DNA from 3 places in the Vibrio sp. YT-19(2023) genome. Region 2 is predicted to be linked to each of the others. Evidence: riboswitches for the same ligand, from Rfam matches in the RefSeq annotation. Region 2 holds a riboswitch; each other region holds the start of a gene.
What was found. Region 2 has a riboswitch for thiamine pyrophosphate ahead of thiD (bifunctional hydroxymethylpyrimidine kinase/phosphomethylpyrimidine kinase). Riboswitches for the same ligand answer to the same signal wherever they lie in the genome.
Positions count from the first base shown of each region.

Region 1: another riboswitch for thiamine pyrophosphate. It lies ahead of thiB (thiamine ABC transporter substrate binding subunit); the one in region 2 lies ahead of thiD (bifunctional hydroxymethylpyrimidine kinase/phosphomethylpyrimidine kinase).
Region 3: another riboswitch for thiamine pyrophosphate. It lies ahead of thiC (phosphomethylpyrimidine synthase ThiC); the one in region 2 lies ahead of thiD (bifunctional hydroxymethylpyrimidine kinase/phosphomethylpyrimidine kinase).

Region 1 is NZ_JAWOQN010000016.1:60,174-64,878, forward strand. Features, by position in the region: gene mpl (UDP-N-acetylmuramate:L-alanyl-gamma-D-glutamyl-meso-diaminopimelate ligase) at 1-841, shown strand, start outside; gene R7E78_RS13635 (flavin prenyltransferase UbiX) at 847-1,485, shown strand; TPP riboswitch at 1,523-1,659, shown strand; gene thiB (thiamine ABC transporter substrate binding subunit) at 1,732-2,724, shown strand; gene thiP (thiamine/thiamine pyrophosphate ABC transporter permease ThiP) at 2,766-4,352, shown strand; gene thiQ (thiamine ABC transporter ATP-binding protein) at 4,352-4,705, shown strand, end outside.
Region 2 is NZ_JAWOQN010000028.1:51,285-55,989, reverse strand. Features, by position in the region: gene R7E78_RS18620 (TldD/PmbA family protein) at 1-649, opposite strand, end outside; gene R7E78_RS18615 (TldD/PmbA family protein) at 649-2,034, opposite strand; TPP riboswitch at 2,346-2,453, shown strand; gene thiD (bifunctional hydroxymethylpyrimidine kinase/phosphomethylpyrimidine kinase) at 2,551-3,408, shown strand; gene R7E78_RS18605 (ABC transporter ATP-binding protein) at 3,398-4,153, shown strand; gene R7E78_RS18600 (ABC transporter permease) at 4,146-4,705, shown strand, end outside.
Region 3 is NZ_JAWOQN010000042.1:846-5,550, reverse strand. Features, by position in the region: gene R7E78_RS21525 (thiamine phosphate synthase) at 1-1,079, opposite strand, end outside; gene thiC (phosphomethylpyrimidine synthase ThiC) at 1,079-3,019, opposite strand; TPP riboswitch at 3,183-3,281, opposite strand; gene crcB (fluoride efflux transporter CrcB) at 3,342-3,725, opposite strand; gene R7E78_RS21510 (multicopper oxidase family protein) at 3,849-4,705, opposite strand, start outside.

The DNA.
Region 1 (4,705 bases), on a different contig from region 2:
TGTGCATTACCATCCTCGCACTTTAATCATGAATAACCTTGAGTTCGATCATGCTGATATCTTCGATGATCTAGAGGCGATCAAGCGCCAATTCCATCATTTAGTGCGAACGGTTCCCGGCAATGGCTTAATCTTAGCTCCGAAGCAAGACCAAGCTTTGGCGGATGTATTAGAGCGTGGTTGCTGGACAGAAAAACAGTTCTCTGGTGAGAATGGTGACTGGCAAGCGCACAAATTAGTGCTTGATGGCTCAAAATTTGACGTTGCGTTGAAAGGCGAGAAGGTTGGTACCGTCGAATGGAATTTGGTGGGTGACCACAATGTGGATAATGCGCTGATGGCAATCGCTGCTGCACGACATGTTGGAGTCACTCCGGATCTTGCTTGCCAGGCATTAGGGCGTTTCATCAATACCAAGCGCCGTTTAGAGCTGAAAGGTGAAGAACAAGGTGTGACGGTTTACGATGATTTTGCGCATCACCCAACGGCAATTGAACTTACTGTCGGTGGTTTGCGTAACAAGGTAGGTGAAAAACGCATCCTAGCTGTGTTAGAGCCGCGTTCTGCCACCATGAAGCGTGGCGTACACAAAAACACACTTGCAGAGTCACTACACAGTGCAGATGAAGTCTTCTTGTTCCAGCCAGATAATATCGAGTGGTCTGTGCAAGACATTGCCGACCAATGCACACAGCCAGCGTTTGTCGATGCGGATATAGATAACTTTGTAGCCAAGATCGTCGAACGTGCGCGACCAGGTGACCAAATTCTAGTCATGAGCAACGGTGGCTTTGGTGGTATTCACGGAAAACTTCTTGAGCAGTTAAAACAAAAAGCCTGATTGATATGCAAAACAAAACACAACCCTCTCATAAAAAAGCCATCACGTTGGCATTAACGGGCGCTTCTGGTGCTCCCTACGGCCTTCGTCTTTTAGAATGCTTGGTTGCGGCGGATTATCATGTCTACGTTCTGATTTCTTCGGCAGCTCGTGTTGTGATGGCAACCGAGCATAATCTTAAGCTGCCAAGTGGTCCAGAAGCAGCGCAGCAAGCATTGGTAGAGCACCTGAACTGCAATCGAAATAACATCACCGTTTGCGGTAAAGACGATTGGTTCTCGCCGGTTGCCTCTGGTTCTGCTGCACCCAAGCAAATGGTGGTTTGCCCATGCTCTGCGGGAAGCGTTGCAGCCATAGCACATGGTATGTCGGACAACTTGATCGAACGGGCCGCTGATGTAGTAATGAAAGAGCGCGGGCAGTTGTTGCTCGTGGTTCGCGAAACACCATTTTCAACGCTACATCTGGAGAACATGCACAAACTGTCGCAAATGGGCGTCACCATCATGCCAGCAGCTCCAGGCTTCTATCATCAGCCAAAGAGTATTGAAGACTTAGTGGATTTTATGGTGGCGAGAATTCTTGACCACTTAGGTATTGAGCAAGGTTTGGTGCCTCGTTGGGGTTATGACCAGCGCTCGTGAGCTGATTGTGTAACCACTCAAATACCTTTACAATCCATCCAACTCATCGGGGAGCAAACCCATTTAGCATTGAGTCAATCAATGCATTGGGGCGCTGAGACCTAAGTGTTTAACTAGGGACCCGTATTACCTGAACCAGATAATGCTGGCGTAGGAATTGAGTCTGGATATTGGAAGTCCTTAATAGCCGCCTCAAACCCTGTGCCGCTCAACTTATTTCTCTGAAATACTCATGGAGAGCGAGCAGTGAAACCTACTCTAAATCTGATTGCCCTAGCTGCAATCACCTCTACTTCAGCGTTTGCCGCTGAAAACACATTAACCATCTATACCTACGACTCTTTTGCCGCAGATTGGGGGCCGGGTCCTAAAATCGAGCAAGCTTTTGAAGCAAAATGTGGCTGTGACGTTAACTTCGTAGCGTTGGACGATGGTGTGTCGATTCTGAATCGTCTTCGTCTTGAAGGCGGTAATAGCAAAGCGGACATCGTATTAGGTTTGGATAACAATCTGATGGCAGAAGCGAAGAAAACCGGTCTGCTTGCCGAGCACAATGTGGATACGGCTAACACAGTGTTACCAAACGGTTGGAGTGACACGACGTTTGTACCGTACGATTACGGCTACTTCGCGTTTGTGTACAACAAAGAGAAACTGGCTAATCCGCCGAAAAGCATGAAAGAGCTGGTGGAAACGCGCGACGATCTGAAAGTGATTTACCAAGATCCGCGGACTTCAACGCCGGGCCAAGGCTTAATGCTATGGATGAAATCTATTTATGGCGACGATGTGACGCAAGCGTGGCAGAAGCTAGCGAGCAAAACCGTAACGGTCACGAAAGGTTGGTCTGAGGCGTATTCTATGTTCCTCAATGGTGAGTCCGATTTAGTGCTTTCTTACACCACTTCACCTGCGTACCACTTAATTGCGGAAAACGATTCGAAGTTTGCTACGGCGAATTTTGCTGAAGGCCACTACATGCAAGTTGAAGTAGCCGCCAAAGTGAAAGGGGCAAAAAATTCAGAACTTGCTGATCAATTTATGAGTTTCATTTTAAGTGATGAGTTCCAATCGGCGATGCCAACGGGTAACTGGATGTACCCAGTCACTGACGTTGAGTTACCTAAAGGTTTTGAAACTTTGAGTGTTCCAAGCAAGTCGTTGAGCTTTAGTGCTGATGAAGTGGCAAAAATGCGTAAGTCTTGGATTCGCGAATGGCAAAGCGCATTGACGTTTTAGCTGACGTTTCCATCCTCATCTGAATGAGATAGGTTTTACCTTTGAATTCTGTTCCAAAAATAGGTTTAGGGGTCGCGATGATCATCGCGACCTTTGTTATTTCTGCCCTAGGTGCTTTGATTGTTCAAGCCCCTTCACTTGATGTGTCTGTGGTATGGGGCGACCCGTACTATCAACATGTCACCAAGTTCAGTTTCTACCAAGCGTTTCTTTCCACATTGCTCAGTGTTGGCTTTGCCATTCCAGTAGCGCACGCACTTTCGCGTCGCCAATTTATTGGTAAATCATTACTGCTTAAGCTATTTGCATCGACACTGGTTTTGCCGGTTTTGGTTGGTGTTTTTGGGCTGTTAGCGATTTATGGCAACAGTGGTTTGTTGGAGCAGTGGTTGCAAAGTTTCGACACTAAACTGCCATTCTCTATTTACGGTTTGAACGGCATTTTACTCGCCCATGTGTTCTTTAATTTACCTTACGCGGCACGATTGCTTCTGCAAGCCTTGGAGTCTATTCCTGCCGAGCAGCATAAGCTTTGCGCGCATCTTGGGATGAGCCATTGGGATAAGTTTCGCTGGGTAGAATGGCCGCGTTTAAGGCAGCAGCTTCCCCACGTTTGTGGGTTGGTGTTTATGTTGTGCTTTACCAGTTTTGCCACTGTAATGGCGTTGGGGGGCGGGCCAAAATCCACCACCATTGAATTGGCCATTTACCAAGCGATTAAGTTTGATTTTGATTTACAAGCTGGGGCGTTATTGGCGCTGTGGCAGATGCTGTTATGTGGACTGCTTGCTATTGGAGTGCAGAAGTTAACAAGGCCTGTTTCTATCAGTGCTGGAAGCACATCGGTACAGCAATATTTAACGAAGGATCATGGGTGGTCAAAAGCTTGGGATAGCTTTTGGATCATAGGTGCCTTTTTACTGGTAATACCGCCGTTATTGATGGTGTTACTGAGTGGCATCAACCAACAAGTTTGGACAGTATTAACCGATGAGCGTTTTTGGTCTGCGCTATTGAACTCCCTCAAAGTCGCCTGTGTCGCTAGCGCGCTTGCGGTCGCTGCTGGGGTGTCCATACTATTGACCAGTCGCCGTTGGCGGTTGCAGTACAAAAACACGCGAGCCGATCAGATTGAGTTAATCGGCACCGTTATTTTGGTGACTCCAGGTCTGGTGATTAGCACCGGTTTATTCTTACTACTGCGCGCATTTACCGATGTTTTTAGCTTGGCATTTTTTGTCGTGATTTTGGTGAACGGTTTGATGGCTTTGCCTTACGTGATCAAAACGCTAGCGCAGCCAATGCTGCACATTGAACAACAGTATCAGTATGTATGTGCCAGCTTAGGCATGCGTGGCTGGCAACGGTTTAAAGTGGTGGAGTGGCAGGCGCTACGCAAGCCGTTTGCACATGCGTTTGCGATCAGCTTTATGTTTGCGATTGGCGATTTAAGTGCTATTGCGTTGTTTGGCGGGCAAGAGTTCCGCACTTTACCTCTGTATTTATTCCAGCTGCTTGGCAGCTATCAGATGGACGCGGCTGCGGTGGTATCGGTGACCTTATTGTTGTTGAGTGTGGGCTGTTTTGCCTTGATTGAGAAAGTATTGAAAACGAAGGAGAGAGCGTAATGTTAGTGTTGGATGATGTGCAGTACACCTACCAACGTGAACTGTTTCGTTTTGACTTAACGATTGAGCAAGGACAGATTGTGTCGCTGATGGGACCAAGTGGGGCAGGGAAGTCAACCTTGCTGGCGTTGGTGGCAGGATTCATCCATCCTGACCGTGGTGATATTTGTGTTGATGGTGAGTCCATTGTGCGTAAAGAGCCTTATCTGCGTCCGTTCTCTATGTTGTTCCAAGAGCACAATTTGTTTGCTCACTTATCGGTGCGTGACAACATCGGTTTGGGCTTACACCCAGGGCTAAAGCTTACGGTGGACCAAAATCGTCAGATTGAACAAGCCGCGCAGCAAGTTGGT
Region 2 (4,705 bases):
GAGCAAGGTTGTAGCCACCCTCGATACAGTAAGCTGGATTCAACTCATCAAAACGGCGACCCAGTGACATTCTACCCGCCATTGACTGTTTGCCGTCTTTTTCAAACAAGGTATACGCGTAACAAGTGAACGAGCGCTCGAAGTGTTGACACAATGTGCCTTGAGTATTGGCAATGATCAGTTGTGTTTCGCCATCGCTGTAACCATTGTAAGGTGCGCTAGAGGCGTGAGGCAGAGCCACTACGCCTTGCTCAAGAGCGAGAGACAGTTCGATTTTTTCGTCAACAGAAGTTGTATCTTCTTGCGCAATCTCAGCAACATCAGTCGCGATTTGACTGTTCACGCAACTAATCGTCTGATGTTCATCTTGCTTGGAAAAGCGAGCGCTTTGCAGTGCGTTGGTCAGCATCAAATCCAAGCTTGGTTGCTCTAACGACTCAGAATAGCTTGTTGCAACACGCGCATCTTTCACAACACGAACACCCAGAACTTGGCTTGAGCTTACTTTGTACTCATCCAGCTTTCCTTGGTTCGCTTTCAAAGAAAAGCTACTGTTACGGTTTACAATGACGTCCGCTTCTGCACCTTGGCGTTTTGCTTCTGATAGGACGTAATCAACCGCATTAAGAAGTTGTTGTTCTTGGCTCATTAGTTACCGCCTCCTACCAGAATGTTATCTACTTTCAGCGTTGGCTGACCGACAGTTGTTGGTACTGAACCACTCACGGAACCACACATGCCCGGCGCAAGCGCCATGTCTTTGCCGACCATGCTGATTTCTTTCAACACTTTTGGACCCGTGCTGATCAGCGTTGCTGTTTTCAGAGGCTTGGTGATTTTGCCATTTTCAATGAGGTAGGCTTCACGAACAGCAAAGTTAAACTCACCCGTACCCGGTTGAACAGAGCCACCGCCCATCTTCTTCGCATAGATACCACGTTCGATGCCTGCCAGCATGTCATTAAGTGAATGCTCGCCCTCTTCGATAAAGGTGTTACGCATGCGCGAGGTTGGTGCGAACTTGTAATTTTGACGACGACCAGAACCCGTAGGCTCATAACCTGTCTTCATGCCACCCATTTTATCGACCATGAAGCTGGTTAGCTTACCGTCTTTGATCAGTTGAGTGCGCTGAGTCTTCATACCTTCATCATCAATGTGAATCGAGCCCCATTCGTTGGTCATGGTGCCATCATCGACTGCATTCACTGCGGTGTGAGCAACCATTTCGCCCATCTTGTCGTGGAAGACTGATGCTTTCTTCGCAACTGAAGTGGTTTCTAGCAAGTGACCACATGCTTCATGGAAGATAACGCCGCCAAAGCCGTTACCAATCACCACCGGCATTTCACCCGATGGACAAGCATCCGCGCCAAGTTTTACTAACGCTTGCTGCGCGATAGTTTGACCTAGCTCTTTGGCATCAAGCTGTTCACTGAATTCCCAACCAGCAAGAGCGCCAGGACCTTCCATACCAGAAGACTGCTCATTACCTTTTTGCGCGACAGTGTTACCAGCAACACGAATGTAGTGGCGAGTATCGTCAACGTGTAGGCCTTCTGAGTTGAAGATAGACACTTGCTGTTCGCGCTGAAGCACGCTGCCAATAAACTGGCTGATATGTTCACTCTCTGCACGTGCTGCTTGGTCAACTTTCAATAGAAACGCGATTTTTGAATCTAGGTTAGCATCCTTACCTAGCGGCATGCGGCAACCATGTTGTATTGGGTAGCGGTTCAGATTGAGAGAACCTGCTGACGCGATTTGCTCACGCTTATCTTTTGCAGCAAGCAGTGAGGTTACGCGTTTAAGTTCAGTTTCATCTGTGCTGTTGGTGTAACCGTAAAGCACTTTATGACCGAAGAAGAGACGAATACCGATACCAAAATCGATACCCGAGTTAACCTTGTCCACCTCACCAGATGCGATCTGGACAGTGTTGGTTTGGTGATGTTCAACGAATAGTTCAGCGAAATCAGCCCCCAAAAAGAGCGCATGATCGATCACTGACTTCGCTGTTACAGAATTAAGCATGAAGTCTCCTTGCTCGATGATCGTCTTAGCCTTCCTAATTAACTGTGAAAAAGTTCAACAAAGTTAAATTGGCAACACGTTAAATTTTAACAGTTTTTTAACCTTGTTTTGTGCTAATCCTTGCTTAACGAGACCACGATTATTTATTAAATATTCCAGGTTCTGCTCATTCACCAGAGCGTTGCACTAGTAAATTCCACCCAGCAAACCATTTAGGTGCTTACTTTATCACTCACCTCGCATAATTGAATACTCATTATAATGACGCTCAAAAAACGTATCCCTTCCGCAATGGTCCTGCTATCATCCGAACGAAATAGTCGGGGGGCCACACGACAAGTGTTGGCTGAGATCGAAATTCGAGACCCGTTGAACCTGATTCAGTTAGCACTGACGTAGGGAACTATGCACACTTTGCCTTTCGTCGCCCCTCTTAGGTAAGCGATAGCGATCGAAAAATCGATCTATCTGCAATGGTCAAAGTCAGTTCCTATACGTCTTGTAGTAGGAGCGACCATGACGCAGCAATCACAACCTCATTCACATCAAACGCCAGCCTTGCCTACCCCTATCGTATTGACCATCGCGGGCTCAGACAGTGGTGGCGGTGCAGGTATTCAAGCTGACATCAAAGCGATGTCCGCAACTGGTAGCTTTGCCTGCTCAGTGATTACCGCCATCACCTCACAAAACACTCAAGGCGTCTCTGCGATTTTCCCAATTCCTCTCGACCATGTAGAGAGTCAACTCGATGCGGTATTCACCGACCTCAACATCGTTGCAGTAAAAGTGGGCATGCTGGCCGATTCCAACATCATCAAAGTCGTTGCTGACAAAATTAAACAATACCAGCCAAAACACCTCGTGATTGACCCTGTAATGGTGGCCACCAGCGGCGATCTATTACTGGAACAGTCGGCAATCAGCACTTTAAAAGAAGAATTGATTCCGCTCGCAGACATCATTACCCCTAACCTACCCGAAGGCGCAGCATTGACGGGTAAGCCAATGCCTCAATCAGAATCTGAAATGAACGATATGATTACCGACCTTCGTGCGCTTGGCGCCAAAGCTATTCTGCTCAAAGGCGGTCACCTTGAAGAAAATGAAAACAGCAACGATCTGCTTATCATGCAAGACAGTGCCGAGTTAATTAGCGCCAAGCGATTTCCAACCAAAAACACCCATGGCACAGGCTGTACACTTTCTTCCGCCATTGCGTCTTATCTTGGCCAAGGCAACAACCTACACAAAGCGGTGCACCTGGGTAAGCAGTACATCAGCCAAGCTATCGCGCACGCTGATGAATTGGATGTAGGTAAAGGCCATGGCCCTGTGAACCACTTTTTTGCGGGTCATACTTATGTTCGCTAACGCGATTGGCATTCAGCTTTCCGATGCTAGTCTGCGATACAAAGACAGCCAAACACCAACGCTAGCAGGGTTGAGTATGACTATTCCTGCTAATCAATGGACAGTGTTACTTGGTCGCAGTGGCTGCGGAAAAACGACGATCCTTCGTTATCTAGCGGGTTTGTTAGACGACAAAGTCGAATGGCATGGCGAGTTAACGACCACGGATGGCATCACCTTACACAAGCGTATTGCCTACATGGCGCAGCAAGACTTGTTGCTGCCGTGGTTGAATGTGTTAGACAACGTCTGCCTCAGTTCTCGATTTTCTCAAGAGCAAGCACCAGAACAAAATAAACAACGTGCACTGACTTTACTCAGCCAAGTGGGACTCGCCGATTACCCGGATGCTAAGCCAGCTCAGCTCTCTGGCGGCATGAGACAACGTGTTGCCCTTGCTCGCACTCTGATGCAAGACAAGCCTCTGGTTCTGATGGATGAGCCTTTCTCTGCGTTGGACGCGGTTACTCGCCATAAGTTGCAAACCTTGTCTGCCGAGTTACTGAAAGATAAAACCGTTGTTCTTATTACCCACGACCCACAAGAAGCGGTGCGATTAGCTCACCAACTCTATGTACTGCAAGGCACGCCTGCGCAAGCTCAGCACTTGGTTGTTCCGGATTCCAAGCCACCACGAGTTCTCGATGGAGAGTGCGCCGCGCTTCAACAAGCGATTTTGGATCAATTGGAGAAAGACTATGAGTGATATGACTCAGTACAACTCCGTTTCGGCACGTATTGGTAAAAAAGAACGCGTGACCCATCCAGCTCTGCGCTTGGTAATCAGCACTGCGGTGATCTTGGGATTGTGGCAGTTGGTTGTGGTGGTATTCGACATGCCAGGCTTCATCTTACCTTCACCAATTGAAGTGCTGGATAGATTGGTCACTCGTTACGATGTCTTGCTCAAACATACTTGGGTTACCGCGCAAGAGATCTTACTTGGCTTGGCGCTTGGATTATCGATGGGTTTGCTGTTCGCATTGCAAATGCTGATGTTCGAGCCGCTGAAGCGTTGGTTATTGCCTATTCTGATTGCTAGCCAAGCGATCCCTGTGTTCGCCATCGCGCCAGTGCTCATGCTTTGGCTGGGTTACGGTATTGCATCGAAAGTCGTCATGGCAGCGATCATCATCTTTTTCCCCATCACGACATGTTGCTATGACGGCTTACGCAATACACCAACAGGTTACCTCGATCTTGCCAAGACCATGGGCGCGTCTAAATGGCAGCTACTTCGTCATATTCAATTGCCAGC
Region 3 (4,705 bases), on a different contig from region 2:
TGTGGTTTCGATGGCATCAGTTTTGTGGTGGTTGGAAAAATATGCCCTAGCGCGATGTAACTAGGATGAATTTGTACGATGCGTAGTAGCTCATAATAACCATGGGTAGAAAGACCAAGACGAAGGCCGGCTTTAGTTAGCTGAGCCAAATTCGATTCTTCTATGTCTTCTTGTCCTAGGTGGACGCCATAAGCGCCATGCTTGATTGCCAACTGCCAATAGTCATTGATGAACACTTGTGCTTGATACTGACGACCTAGCTCAATTGCTCGAATGATCTGTTGTTCTAAATCGGCTTGTTGTGGGTTCTTGATTCGCAGTTGAATAGTGTTGATGCCTAGTGGCAGTAGACGCTCAATCCAAGCAACATCATCAACGACTGGATAGAGCCCTAGACTTTGCTTAGTTAGAGTTGGAAAGCTAACGCTCTCACCCTGTGCAGACCAACCAACTTGAATACCTAGTCGGTTATCCTCCAGTACAGGTGTGGGGAAATCATCAAATTGGTCAGCCCATTGAGTAGATCGTCCCTCATCAAGGTTGTCATTCAACAGTGTTTCACGTGAAACATTCGCTTGTTGAGTTAGCATTCCTCGAGCAAGTGTTAACGCATCTTCGATAGGGAAATCGAGTACTGTCAGCGTTACTATCCAAGCAAGGTGATGTTCAGGATCGAACATTGCGTTGAATTTGGACTTAACGGAAAGCGCTCTCACTTCGTTGTTAATTGGGTGACGCCAGATATCAAGCTGAAGCACTTTCTCCTTTTCATCGGATACCTGCGTATCAGCAATACAAATATAAATCGCTTTCGACGGTTGCTTAGCACATGCTTCTACCGACAAAGCAGAACGGTAATAGAGCACAAATGAACTCTCATGCTCAGAGTCATAATCATCAATGAGATCAGTCGTTATGTGTGTGATCTGTTGGCCGCGAACAAGCTGAATAGATTGAGTTGGGCTCACACCCAACTCAATGTCTTCGATGCTAAAACCCTGTTCTTTCGCCAACAACAAACATTGTTGAACTAAACCAGTCAGTTCAATCAACGATGACGGAATAAGGATTTTGCTCATTAGTCACTTACCTCGGCATGTGCTGCTGGGTGGTATAGCTCAGAACCTGACTCTCTAAATTCTTGCGATTTCTGACGCATCCCCTCAAGAGGGTCATCCAGCATTTTGATTGAGATAGCTTGGTCCGCAGCAACTTGCTCAGTGTCTTTCGCATATTCTCGAACCTCTTGCGAGATCTTCATCGAGCAGAACTTTGGCCCGCACATCGAACAGAAGTGAGCAACTTTTCCAGACTCTTGAGGCAAGGTTTCGTCATGGAAAGCGCGCGCGGTATCTGGATCGAGTGACAAGTTGAATTGGTCTTCCCAGCGGAACTCGAAGCGAGCTTTAGAAAGCGCGTTATCACGAACTTGTGCACCAGGATGTCCCTTCGCCAAATCCGCGGCGTGCGCAGCAAGCTTGTAAGTTATCATGCCTACTTTCACGTCTTCTTTGTTTGGTAAACCAAGATGCTCTTTAGGAGTTACGTAGCAAAGCATCGCACAGCCATACCAACCAATCATCGCAGCGCCAATGCCTGAAGTAATATGGTCGTAGCCAGGAGCGACGTCTGTCGTCAATGGACCAAGGGTATAGAAAGGAGCCTCATGACAGTGCTCTAACTGCTCTTCCATGTTCTCTTTGATCATATGCATTGGAACATGACCAGGACCTTCGATAATCACCTGTACGTCATATTCCCATGCAATCTTGGTTAACTCACCAAGAGTACGAAGCTCTGCAAATTGCGCTTCGTCGTTAGCATCGGCAACCGAACCAGGACGCAGACCATCACCGAGAGATAGTGCGACATCATACTTAGCACAGATTTCACAGATCTCTCGGAAGTGGGTATATAAGAAGCTTTCTTGGTGATGCGCTAAACACCATTTCGCGATGATAGAGCCACCACGAGAAACGATGCCAGTAACGCGTTTTGCAGTCATTGGCACATAACGAAGTAGTAAACCGGCATGGATAGTGAAGTAGTCAACGCCCTGCTCTGCTTGCTCAATCAGGGTATCGCGCATCACTTCCCAGTTAAGGTTTTCCGCAACACCGTTCACTTTCTCAAGCGCTTGGTACATTGGAACGGTACCGATCGGAACCGGACTGTTACGTAGAATCCACTCGCGAGTTTCGTGGATGTTACGTCCAGTAGAGAGATCCATAACGGTATCTCCACCCCAACGTGTCGCCCAAACGAGCTTCTCTACTTCTTCCTCAATCGAAGAAGTGACCGATGAGTTACCGATGTTGGCGTTCACTTTGACCAAAAAGTTACGTCCAATGATCATTGGTTCGGATTCTGGGTGGTTAATATTGGAAGGGATAATAGCGCGACCTTCGGCGACTTCTTTGCGCACGAATTCGGCGGTAATATCTTTTGGTAGGTTCGCTCCGAAGCTTTGACCCGGATGCTGTTGATTCAGCACTTCATCGCGATACTTGGCACGCCCCATGTTTTCACGCAGCGCGATATATTCCATTTCTGGGGTAATAATACCTTTGCGAGCATAGTGCAATTGAGTCACACAATGGCCATCTTTGGCACGTCGAATACGTGGTAGATTACCGTAACGAAGATCGTCTAGTGTTTCGTCTTCTAAGCGTTCTTTGGTGTACACCGAGCTTACTTCATCAAGTAGCTCAGTATCGGCGCGCTCTTCAATCCACCCTTCTCTCAGCTTAGGTAAGCCGTTATAGAGGTCTATGGTGTGCTCTGGATCTGTGTATACACCCGACGTATCGTAAACGCGTACTGGCTCATTAGGTTCGAATATAGGCGCTTCTTTTGTGCCCCCAATAAGGCTATCAGCGAGTGATATTTCACGCATTGGCACACGAATATCTGGACGTGAGCCTTCTACGTAGACTTTGCTTGAATTGGGGTACGGTTGTACCGAGAGTGTATCAATGAACTGTTTTGCTTCCAGTCTCGCTTGTTTGCGACTCGACATAGCATTTTTCCTTGCTTTGTTATACTAGATAAAAAGTAATTGGATAAAAATGCTTGGCGGATAGATGCGACAAGAGGAGTCAAATTAAGGCTAGTTAAAGCTTACGATATTTGCCTGTAACAACATTCGACTTTTGATAGATCAACCAGAAAGAACTCCGGTGTGAATATCTTCTCTTGTTCCCTTCGCAGATTCTAATCTGATCAGGTTCAACGGATCCCGAATTAACGGTCTCAGCCTTATGGCACTCCGACAAGTGATGTCAGTATATAAAAACGGCTTGGTGAAACCAAGCCGACCTGTTCAATTTTTAACTACTTTGCTAGCTGCGCATCAATAATTGAAAGCCTATCCACGCAGCTGAAATACTTAACACGACATTCAACAATACGTTCAACCCCATCTTAAAGAAAGCGCCCTGCTGCATAAGCAACACATTATCCATCGAGAAGGTGGAAAACGTCGTTAGTGCCCCTAAAAAACCCAAGCCAATCACTTGTCGCCAAGGTTCCGTTGCCAAAAGTTCACTATCGAAAGCTGCTATCAATAAGCCCATCATAAATGAGCCAACAACGTTAACGGTTAACGTACCATATGGAAAACCACGCCCCAATAAAATGACACAAAGTTCAGAAATTAAGTAACGAGAACATGCACCAAATGCACCACCCAATGCAATAAAACCCAAAACGGATAGTTGTCCCATAATTCCCCCAGAAAAGTTAATGGCGACATTGTAATCAAATTTACGGCAATAGTGATTATACAATCTTAGAATTCAGCAAAGTATAGCGCTTAAAACTTATCAAGATTTTAAAAGTTACAGGAGTCACTTTACTTCGATGTAGCCCATCAAACCCGTCTTCATGTGTTCGATCACATGACAATGGTACATCCAACGTCCAGGGTTATCTGCAACAAATGCCGCTTTCGCACTGCCGTTATTTCCAAGCAAGACCGTATCGGTATGAAACGGTTCGTCGAGTTTTTTGCCATCTAACTCAAGAACCGTAAATGTGTGTCCATGAAGATGAATAGGATGATGATATTGGGTGACGTTCTTTAGGTTGAAGATATAGGTTTTTCCCATCTCCAATGTTGAAAGCGGCGCTGGAATATTATCTTTGCTCATTCCCTCCCAAGCCCGTTTGTTCATCAGCCAGAACTTAGGTATCGCTTTGCCCGATTTATCAGCAGGAGTGATCGCCCCCTCCCACTCAAACACATAATCGATTTGCTCTGCATTTTTCAAATCGAGAGCTGGCACAGGGTTGAGAGGTAATAAAGGCAGTTTCTGGTTGCTCGGCAAGTCAGACTCAACAACGTCAAACTCGCACAAAGGGAATGGGAAGCGTCCTTTCATTTGACGCACATAAACACGTGTTCCAGCCTTCGGAGCAATCAATCCGATATCTAACCTCATTCCTGGACCAATTTTGTGCTGAGTGAGCTTATAAGGCGTTTTAACAGGATTACCATCTATAGCAATAACCCAAGCCTCTGCCCCTTCTATAGCGATCGGGTAAGTAATGGTATTATCGACATTAGCAATTCTTAATCGCGTAGTGGCATTCTGCTTCAGCGCATAAACAGGCTCATGGACACCATTGACGCTACTCCACTCTCCGGGAGTCCCCATACGTGCACTCAAGCGCGGCACCATAAGGTTCTTCCATTGTCCTTGCT